Regions from separate parts of the Bradyrhizobium sp. USDA 4501 genome, predicted to be linked through region 1. Evidence: predicted binding sites of a transcription regulator. Region 1 holds the regulator's gene; each other region holds the start of a gene.
The links. Region 1 encodes LexA, which represses DNA repair genes until DNA is damaged. Its sites were predicted from a motif close to TGTTCNNNNTGTGTTCNG; they were not measured.
Positions count from the first base shown of each region.

Region 2: a site for LexA is predicted at 2,075-2,092, ahead of dinB (DNA polymerase IV). Genes of this name have one in related genera too.
Region 3: a site for LexA is predicted at 1,968-1,985, ahead of ruvC (crossover junction endodeoxyribonuclease RuvC). Genes of this name have one in related genera too.

Region 1 covers NZ_JBSSEX010000001.1:8,560,431-8,563,701, forward strand. Annotated here, with positions in the region: partial or broken gene ACVWZM_RS39900 (ComEC/Rec2 family competence protein) at 1-317, shown strand, start outside; gene ACVWZM_RS39905 (hypothetical protein) at 314-541, opposite strand; gene ACVWZM_RS39910 (hypothetical protein) at 687-1,115, opposite strand; gene lexA (transcriptional repressor LexA) at 1,372-2,076, opposite strand; gene ACVWZM_RS39920 (molybdopterin molybdotransferase MoeA) at 2,320-3,271, opposite strand, start outside.
Region 2 covers NZ_JBSSEX010000001.1:491,070-494,340, forward strand. Annotated here, with positions in the region: gene pyk (pyruvate kinase) at 1-361, shown strand, start outside; gene ACVWZM_RS02440 (hypothetical protein) at 443-652, opposite strand; gene dinB (DNA polymerase IV) at 766-2,013, opposite strand; gene ACVWZM_RS02450 (hypothetical protein) at 2,437-2,703, shown strand; gene ACVWZM_RS02455 (hypothetical protein) at 2,941-3,271, shown strand, end outside.
Region 3 covers NZ_JBSSEX010000001.1:2,728,366-2,731,636, forward strand. Annotated here, with positions in the region: gene ruvB (Holliday junction branch migration DNA helicase RuvB) at 1-607, opposite strand, end outside; gene ruvA (Holliday junction branch migration protein RuvA) at 801-1,418, opposite strand; gene ruvC (crossover junction endodeoxyribonuclease RuvC) at 1,415-1,942, opposite strand; gene ACVWZM_RS12350 (YebC/PmpR family DNA-binding transcriptional regulator) at 2,159-2,905, opposite strand; gene ACVWZM_RS12355 (methyl-accepting chemotaxis protein) at 3,118-3,271, shown strand, end outside.

The DNA.
Region 1 (3,271 bases):
TCGCGCCGGCGACCCGGCCGGAGGCCCTAGTGGACGACTGCGAGCGCGCAGGCCTGATCGTGACGGCGCGGCCGGCGCCGCAGGGCTGCGCGGCATCGGTGATCGATGCCGAGCGGCTGCGCCGCCACGGCGCGCTGGTGCTGCGACGGAGCAGGGACGGCTACGTCGTCGATGCGGTCAAGCCCGGCGGGATCGACCGGCCGTGGTCGCCGGCGGTTCCCGGCGACGGCGAGAGCGAGACGACGCTACGCGCCCCCGCGCCGCGGCCTGCGGTGGATGCGACGCCGGCCGAGACCGATCTGCAGGGCGATGATTAGCCGTGGTCCGGCAAGGGCGCGCTCGGCAGCTCGAACAGGCCGAGATGGTATTCGTCGGAGTCGGGGCCGGCGTCGGGCTTCTTGACGAGAGTGAAGGAAGCCTCGGGAAATTGCTCCCAGACTTTCAGGTCGTCGGCCGTTACCGTCAGCCAACCGAACCGGAACATGTAGCGGCCCGGTTCCGTGACGCGTCCAGCCTTTTGCCATGTGACCTTATCGACCACCGCGCACGTCCTCCGTACCCGATGATGCGCCAAGGTGCCGGCCGACGCAAATCTCCTTCTGCGCCCCGGAAGCGGGAGTCCGGGGTCGCCCGAAATTGCTTAGGTCATCCGCCGCCGAACAGCTCATTCCACGGCGACGATGCGCTCAACCCAAAAACAGCGTTGCGAATGCGGAAGGCCGCCGCTCCACAACCTTCGGCTTCTGCTCGACCGGCGGATGCAGCGCCGGCAATTGCAGCACGCTGACGCGCTGTCCCTCGACCAGCTGGGTCACCAGCACATGGCTGCCGTCGGGGAATTCGACCGCATCATGATGCCGATCGGGCACGTCGGGCTCGACTTCGTTGAATACGCCGACGCGATAGTTCAGCGTCTTGGTCCAGATCCAGCGGCTGTCGTAGCGAACGTTCTCGGCGAAAGCGAGCTCGGTGCCCGGCAGCATGCAGACCGCGACAGTGGGGTCATTCTCCGAAGCAAAGCCGCGGGTCGACGTGCCGCGGAACGTCGTCGTGATCAGCGTCTCTCCGACAATGGCGGGGCGCGATGCCACGGCGTGCAGACTATAGTCACACATCGGATGGCTCCTCATTTCGAGGTAGCGACCCCTGCCTCTCCTTGAGGCATTAGGGCCTCTACCAGAGTGGACGATAGCGAACGAGCGTCTGCTCGTTTCTGGGCGATTGTACGACTGGTCCGAGATCGCTCCGATCACAAACACGCGACGCTGCGCGAGAGGTATCGGAGCGCATCGGGCAGGCCGTACGCTACACTATCATGCAAGGAACGATCCGACGTGTTGCTCGTTCCCGGCCGCCGCAAGTATTTGCAATTCAGTATTTGCGATAAAGGCCGATCAGCTTGCCCTGGATGCGGACCCGGTTCGGCGGCAGGATGCGCACTTCATAGGCGGTGTTGGCCGGCTCGAGCGCGATCGATGCGCCGCGGCGGCGGAAGCGCTTCAGGGTCGCTTCCTCCTCGTCGATCAGCGCCACCACGATGTCGCCGGTATTGGCGACGTCGTTGCGCTGGATCAGCGCCATGTCGCCGTCGAGGATGCCGGCATCGACCATCGAGTCGCCGCGTACCTCGAGCGCGTAGTGCTCGCCGGCGCCGAGCATGTCGGGCGGCACGCTGATGGTGTGGCTGCGGGTCTGCAGCGCCTCGATCGGCGTACCGGCGGCGATCCGGCCCATCACGGGGACCGCGACCGGACGGTTGCCGTCGTCCTCGGCAATCGGCGGCGTGCTGGCGCGCCGGCCGAGGGTGCCTTCGATGACGCTGGGCGTGAAGCCGCGGCGACCGTTGCCGCCGCCGGCCGAGAGTTCGGGCAGCTTGATGACCTCGATGGCGCGGGCGCGGTTCGGCAGACGGCGGATGAAGCCGCGCTCCTCCAGCGCAGTGATCAGGCGGTGGATACCGGACTTCGAGCGCAGGTCGAGCGCATCCTTCATCTCGTCGAAGGAGGGCGGTACGCCGGCCTCTTTCAGACGTTCATTGATGAAACGCAGTAGTTCGTACTGTTTGCGCGTGAGCATCTCGAGTATTCCCCCGGTTGATAGCGTCGTTCGATTCCGAGACTCTTCTGGTGGGGCCTGCAGGCCGGGCCTGACCTCAGGAGCATGTGCTCGATGCACCTGCTTCCATGCAGCTTCCCGAATGTAGACACCAGCACTCGAAACAAATCATGAACGGACACTATATGTTCGATATGTGTTCCGCAACCACTTAATTTCCGGTGAACGTGTCGGGCAACGCACAATCGGCGGGGCGCGAAAACCCTATTCGGGCAGTGTCAGGATCTCGCATTCGCTGCCTTCGACGGCCGCCGCCGCGAACGGCGGGCGCACGAGAAGTGCCCGTGCCGCAGCGAGATTCCCGAGCAACGACGAGTCCTGCTGCGTCACCGGCGTTGCGATCAACGTGCCGTCCTCGCGCGCTTCGAGCCGTGCACGCAGATAGTCCTCGCGCTGGTCGTTGGCGGCGAGGTCGCGGCCGAGCAGGGCGCTCGTGCGGCGATGATGAATCACTTTCCGGCCGCTCAGCGCCCGAATCAACGGCACCAGGAACAGGAAGGCGCAGACATAGGACGACACCGGATTGCCGGGCAGGCCGATCACCCTCATCGCGCCGAGCCGGCCATGCATCATCGGCTTGCCGGGCCGCATCGCAATCCGCCAGAACGTCATGTCGACGCCCTCGGCTTCCAGCGACCGCTTGACGAGATCGTGGTCGCCGACCGAGGCGCCGCCTGTCGTGATCAGGACATCGGCACCGGCCTCGCGCGCCCGGCGGATGCCCGCCGTGGTCGCCTCCACCGTGTCGGCGGCAACGCCGAGGTCGACGGTCTCGGCGCCCTCGGCGCGCGCCAGCGCCCGCAGCGCGTAGCCGTTGGAATAGACGATCTGGCCGGGGCCGGGCTGCGAGCCCGGCATCACCAGCTCGTCGCCGGTCGCCAGCACCGCGACCTTCGGGCGGCGGCGCACCGCAAGTCCCGGATAGTTCATGGCGGCCGCCAGCGACAGCGCGCGGTCGGACAGGCGGCTGCCGCCGACGAGCAGCACCTCGCCCTCACGGAAGTCGACCCCAGCCGGGCGGATGTGCCGCCCGACGCTGGCGGCCTCCGTGATCGTGATGTGGTCGCCGTCGACGGCGGTGTCCTCCTGGATGATCACCGCGTCGGCGCCATTGGGGATCACGCCGCCGGTGAAGATCCGCACCGCCTCGCCGGCG
Region 2 (3,271 bases), 8.1 Mb from region 1:
GCCACCGCATGCCGTGGCAACGGCGGCGGCCGATCTCGCCTCCGTCGTTCACGCCGCAGCCATTGTGGCCTATACGTCGAGCGGCACCACGGCCGCACGCGTCGCGCGCAAGCGGCCGAGCCGCCCGATCCTCGCCATCACCCCAAGCCGCGAAGTGTCCCGCCGCTTGTGCCTGCTTTGGGGCGCTCACAGCGTGCTTTCCGGCGACGTTCAGAGCTATGAGGAGATGGTCGAGCGCGCAACCACATTCGCGCAAGCAGAGCAGTTTGCATCGAGCCGCGATCTGCTGGTCGTGGTCGCCGGCATTCCCTTTGGACAAGCGGGAACGACCAACAATCTACGGGTCGTATCGCTGCCCTGAGAGAACCGTCGGCCCGAGCGATTGCATCATCAGCGCACCGCGCGGCAAGGCGAACGCGACGGTCGCGCGCATCCCGATCGCCTAGGTCAGCATCGAGATGATCGACTGAAGCTGATCGGATGCCGACGTCACGAGCCCGTCGAACGATGTCTGGCCGTGAGCTGCGGCTCGCAGGATGCATTCCGCAACAGCGGCCTTGAGACCGAACACGGATTGATCCGCCGGTACGCTTGCCATGACCGCATCCAACGCTTCGCGCATCGTCTGGATTAGTTCGGCGCTGTGCTTCATGGCTGTCCTCCGCAGCCTCAAAATAGGCCGGTCGTACAGGGTCGCCACTCACAAGCGCGCGATTCCAAATTGCCTTTTCTTAATGCAGTGACAGGTACGTGAACCGGCGAGCGCTAGAGCTCTCTCTCGGCAAGCTTGCGAAACGCGTCGGGCACCGAATGAACCGCCTCCAGCGCCGCTGAACCATATCCGATCGCCTCCCAGCCAAAGCGATCGCGGATCTTGTCGATCGCACGGTCCGCCGCCCAGCGGGCCATCCCTGTCGGACTTCCGGGCCGAAGCGCTTCGTCCTCCAGTCCGAGTGGAAGCTCCAGTGCAAGATCCCAATGCTCCTCGAGATGCGAAATCGAGATCGCCAGCAGCGAGATGATCTTCTCGCCGGGATGGTCAGCAAGAGCAGCGCGCACCAGATTCTCGGCGAGCCGCGCCAGCACGATGGTCGTGCACACCGGCGCATCGAGCGTCATCGAGCGCGTCACCGACTTCAGGTCGGCGAAACGGACGCGCACCGTCACGGTTCGTCCAGGCCGTGATTTCGCCCGAAGCCGCGTGGCGACGCGGTCGGCGAGATGAAGCAGCGTGGGCCGGATGACTTGCTCGATCGCAGGCTTTCGGCCAAGCGCCGATTGTGCCCCCGCCGATCGTGCGCGCCGGTGTGGCTTGAGCTGTCGCGGATCACGATTCCAGGCCAGCGCGGCGAGTTTCTCGCCCGCCGCCGGACCGAGCAAGAGCGTCAGCGACCGTTCCGACAATTTGGCGAGCTGACCGATCGTCGTGACGCCGATCGCGTCCAACCGGGTCCTCGTGACCGGCCCTACCCCCCACATCAACCCAACCGGCAATTCGTGAAGGAAGCTCAGCTCGGCGTCGGGATCGACGACGACAAGTCCGTCGGGCTTTGCGACCTGCGAGGCGATCTTCGCCAGATGCTTGGTGCGGGCGACGCCGACCGAGATCGGAAGGCCGAGCTCGCTGCGCACGCGCCACCGGATCGACGCGGCTATTTCGGCAGGCGTTCCGAACAGGTGAGTGCAGCCGGCGACGTCCGCAAACGCCTCGTCGATCGAAATTCGCTCGACCAGCGGCGTGAAGTCGCCGATCACCTTGATGGCCGCGTCACCCAGCCGCTGGTAATCGCTGAAATGGCCGCCGACGAAAACGAGCTGCGGGCACAGTTGGCGCGCTTCCCGCCCCGACATGCCGCCATGCACTCCGAAGACCTTGGCCTCATAGGACGCCGCAAGCACAACGCCGCCCCCGACCGCGATCGGCTTGCCGCGCAGCGACGGCTCGAGCAACTGCTCGACCGATGCGTAGAATGCATCGAGGTCCGCATGAAGGATGGTGGCTGCGGCTGCCATCTCGACCCGCTCATCCCTGCCCTGACCGGAGCCGCCCGTCTCCGGACGTGGAAATCGGCAGCAGAACAAAATAGGAACATTCTGAAATCGAGTCAATCGGGCACGCCGTCGCAGCCGCTGGCGCCGTGAACGACGCCAGGTCGTCAACGCGCGTTACCGCCCTGCGCGCGCGCTTGCCGCACGAGAGGATCTGCCGGCTCTCCTTCAGCCGGCCTCGCCCCATCGCCCCCGATCTCGGCCGCGGGAGATCGAAGCGGGAGTTGCTGCGAGGCACCAAACGCGAGGCACGTCGACGGATCGTTCGAGGTGCATGACGGCGGCTTCTGCGAGCGGCGGCACGCAGCTTGCGCGTATTGCCACACCAGCTCGCTCACCAGCCGGCTGACTTTGCCGCGCAGGGCTTTTTCGGGTAGATATTTTGCAATGACCGACCAATCCCATCAGGTGGACTTCCAAGCTGCGGCCCACCTCTACAAATGGCCTTCTCTCAACAACTCCAGGCGAGAGGATCGCGCGCCCTATATGGTCGTCAACGGAACGCTCGACCAATGCATTCGGGATTTCATGGGCAAGCCCGAGAAGACGCGACATCTCTACGAGATCCGGACCAAGTCGCAGCCTCCCCTCGTCCCCGACGTGCTCTCACCCGAGCATGTGATCGAGCTTTCCAGGCTTCGCGAGTTTCTCTGAGGCGCGCAACGAACGCGATCCCGACGCGTGTCGTTTGCGGGCCGACTTATCCATCTGTCGTAGGTCTGGTGCCGGATTGTTTGCCCCTTGGCGAGCCGGTACACTTGCTCGACTCCCTGACTGACCGACGTCCGTGCCGGCATAATGATCCGCTTCGACCCCGCCGAGGCTCGCACGTCGCCTGCACGGGAGCGGAACGGCGGCACGGCCAGTTGATGGGGCATCGCGAGGCGCCGCATGAGGTTCAATCTGGCGATCTTGAGTGTGCTGGCCGCAAGGCCCGGGCAGCGGATCGCGATCGACGAGGTCAGCCGCGAGGTCAAGCGTATGATCGCGGCCGGCGATGAAGCCACGCAGTCGAAGCGGCCGTCCGAGCTTGGCGATGCCGACGTTTTCCAATCGGGATGGGCGTCGATCAACGATGCGGGCCTGCAGATCACCGATTCGGGGCTCTCGCTGTGGCGCTCGCTTGAAGCCGCCCGCATCGAACAAGGACCCGATCGACAGGAAACGGAGCGATTGGACGCCGCTGCGGTCGACATGCGCCATTACGTTGCGGATGCTGCGA
Region 3 (3,271 bases), 5.8 Mb from region 1:
TGCCGATATTGAGCACGCGGGCACCGCGGGTGACGATCTTCTCGAGCTCTTCCTCGGTGTAGAAATTGAGCCGGATCGGAATGCCGAAGCGGTCGCGCAACGGATTGGTGAGCAGGCCTGCGCGCGTCGTCGCGCCGACCAGCGTGAACTTCGACAATTCGATCTTGACCGAGCGCGCCGCCGGACCCTCGCCGATGATCAGGTCGAGCTGGAAATCCTCCATCGCGGGATAGAGCACTTCCTCGACCGCCGGGCTGAGGCGATGGATCTCGTCGATGAACAGCACGTCGCGTTCTTCGAGATTGGTCAGCAGCGCCGCGAGATCGCCGGCCTTCGCAATGACAGGGCCGGAGGTGGCACGAAAGCCAACGCCGAGCTCACGCGCGACGATCTGCGCCAGCGTGGTCTTGCCGAGGCCGGGGGGACCGACGAACAGCACGTGATCGAGCGCCTCGCCGCGTTTCTTCGCAGCCTCGATGAAGATCGAGAGATTCTTGCGCGCCTGGGCCTGACCGACGAACTCCGTCAGCGACTGCGGCCGCAGCGCGGTGTCACCGACATCGTCGGAGCGGCGTTCAGGCGAGACCATGCGCGAGGGCGTATTCATGATGCGAGACTAACACGAGATTGTTCTCCATCTCCCCGCTCTTGCGGGGAGAGGGTTGGGGTGAGGGGCTCCTTCCGCGAGCGCAATGTGTGTCGAGACCTGTACCCCCTCACCCGGATCGCATCTGCGATGCGATCCGACCTCTCCCCGCAAGCGGGGCGAGGTGAAGAACAGAGGCGCTCCAATCCACTGATCACTTCGACAGTTCCTTCAACCCCAGCCGGATCAGCTGCGCGGTCTCGGCCTTCTCACCGGCGCTGCGCGAGGCGGCGGCGATGGCGGCGGCGGCCTGCGGCTGGCCGTAGCCGAGATTGACCAGCGCCGAGATCGCGTCGGTGACAGGACGCGGCGCGCGGTTGTTGTCGATCGCGCCTGACAGTTGCACCACCGCGGGATCGACATCGGCAAAGCCTGGCGCCTTGTCCTTCAATTCGCTGACGATGCGCTCGGCGACCTTCGGCCCGACTCCCGGCGTCCGCGCCACCGCCGCCTTGTCGCGCAGCGCGATGGCGTTGGCGAGATCGGTCGGCGGCAGCGTGCCGAGCACCGCGAGCGCGACCTTGGCGCCGACCCCCTGCACGGTCTGCAGCAGGCGAAACCATTCGCGCTCATGATCGGTGCGAAATCCGAACAGTTTGATCTGATCCTCGCGGACATAGGTCTCGATCGAGAGCACGGCGGCGCCGCCTGGCGACGGCAACGCCTGCAACGTGCGGCCCGCGCAGTGCACCTGATAGCCGACGCCGCCGACGTCGAGGATCACGTAATCCTCGCCATAGGAATCGATCAGGCCCTTCAGCTTGCCGATCATAGGCTCGCCACCCTGAGCCGCAGCGCGGTGCTCTGGCGGTGATGGGCGTGGGTGATCGCGACCGCGAGCGCGTCCGCGGCGTCGGCGGACGGCGGCTCGGCTTTCGGCAGCAGGATCTTCAGCATCACCTGGATCTGGTTCTTCTCGGCATGTCCGGCGCCGACCACGGTCTTCTTGACCTGGTTCGGCGCGTATTCGGCGACCGAGATACCGAACATTGCGGGCGCCAGCATGGCGACGCCGCGCGCCTGGCCGAGCTTCAGGGTGGCAACGCCGTCCTTGTTGACGAAGGTCTGCTCGACCGCCGCCTCCGCAGGCTTGTAATCGCCGAGCACGGCGGCCAGCCCCTCATGGATTGCAAGCAGCCGGCTCGCCAGCGGCAGATCGTCCGGCGGCTCGACCGAACCGCAGGCGATATAGACGAGACGATTGCCTTCGGTCTCGATCACCCCCCAGCCGGTGCGGCGGAGACCCGGATCGATACCGATGATGCGGACGGGAGAGCGAATCGGCTGGGATGTCATGGGCTAGTGATACCGCCTGCGCCGGGAGAACGAAACACAAACGGAGCCTCATCCCCTGCCGCGGTCGTCGTACTCGACCCACTTGTCATCCCCGCCTAGTGCGCAATTGCGCACGGGAGCGGGGGATCCAGTACGCCGCGGCTTCTCGGATCAAATGCATGTCTCTGGAATGCTGGGTCGCCCGGTCCAGCCGGGCGACGACAGCAGTGCAAGCGACTAGCCGCCCATCTTCGCGATCAGCGCGTCGGACACCTCGAAATTGGCGAACACGTTCTGCACGTCGTCATGCTCGTTGAGCAGGTCCATCAGCTTCAGCAGCTTTTCGCCGGTCTCGTCGTCGACCGAAACGGTGTTCTGCGGCTTCCAGGTCAGCGCCGCCTTGCGCGGCTCGCCGAACTTCGCTTCCAGCGCTTTTGCGACTTCGCGGAAAGTGTCCTGCGAGGCGTAGACCTCGTGGCCGCCTTCGCTGGAGACCACGTCGTCGGCGCCGGCCTCGATCGCGGCGTCCAGCATGGCGTCGTCGGAGGCGACCTTGGCGTCGTATTCGATGATGCCGGTGCGGTCGAACATGAAGGCGACCGAGCCGGTTTCGCCGAGATTGCCGCCCGACTTGGTGAAGAAGGAGCGGATATCGGAAGCGGCGCGGTTGCGGTTGTCGGTCAGCGCCTCGACGATGACGGCGACGCCGCCGGGGCCATAGCCCTCGTAGCGGATCTCGTCATAGTTCTCGCCCTCATTGCCCGCGGCCTTCTTGATGGCACGGTCGATATTGTCCTTGGGCATGTTCTCGGCGCGGGCCGCGACCACGGCGGCGCGCAGCCGCGGATTCATCGCCGGGTCCGGGGTGCCGAGCTTGGCCGCCACGGTGATTTCGCGGGCCAGCTTGCCGAAAAGCTTCGACTTCTGGGCATCCTGCCGGCCCTTGCGGTGCATGATGTTCTTGAATTGGGAATGGCCGGCCATGCGACGTCTCTTCGGAGCTTAGGGTCTGAACAGGGATGGAAAACGCGGCCTTATAGGCCCCTCACGGTCAAAATCAAAGGATCGCCGGGGCCGTCCGGCGGAGGAATACTACCGCAAGCCGGAATATGAGGCACTTGTTAACCATGACTTCATGCCCGGATGCGAGGATCGCCCCGTCCCGCCGCAACTTTCCACAGCCCCAAAGAGCCCACATGGCGTTCGGTTTGTTTCGAAAGCAAGTGCCGGAGCCGGCTGCGCCGGCCGTCGCGCCGCAGGTTCCAACCGCGGCCGCAGCCCCTGAGGTCTCGACCGAGACTGATTCGGCCAAGGATTCCTCCAAGGAGATCCTGGAATTGCTGGAACTCG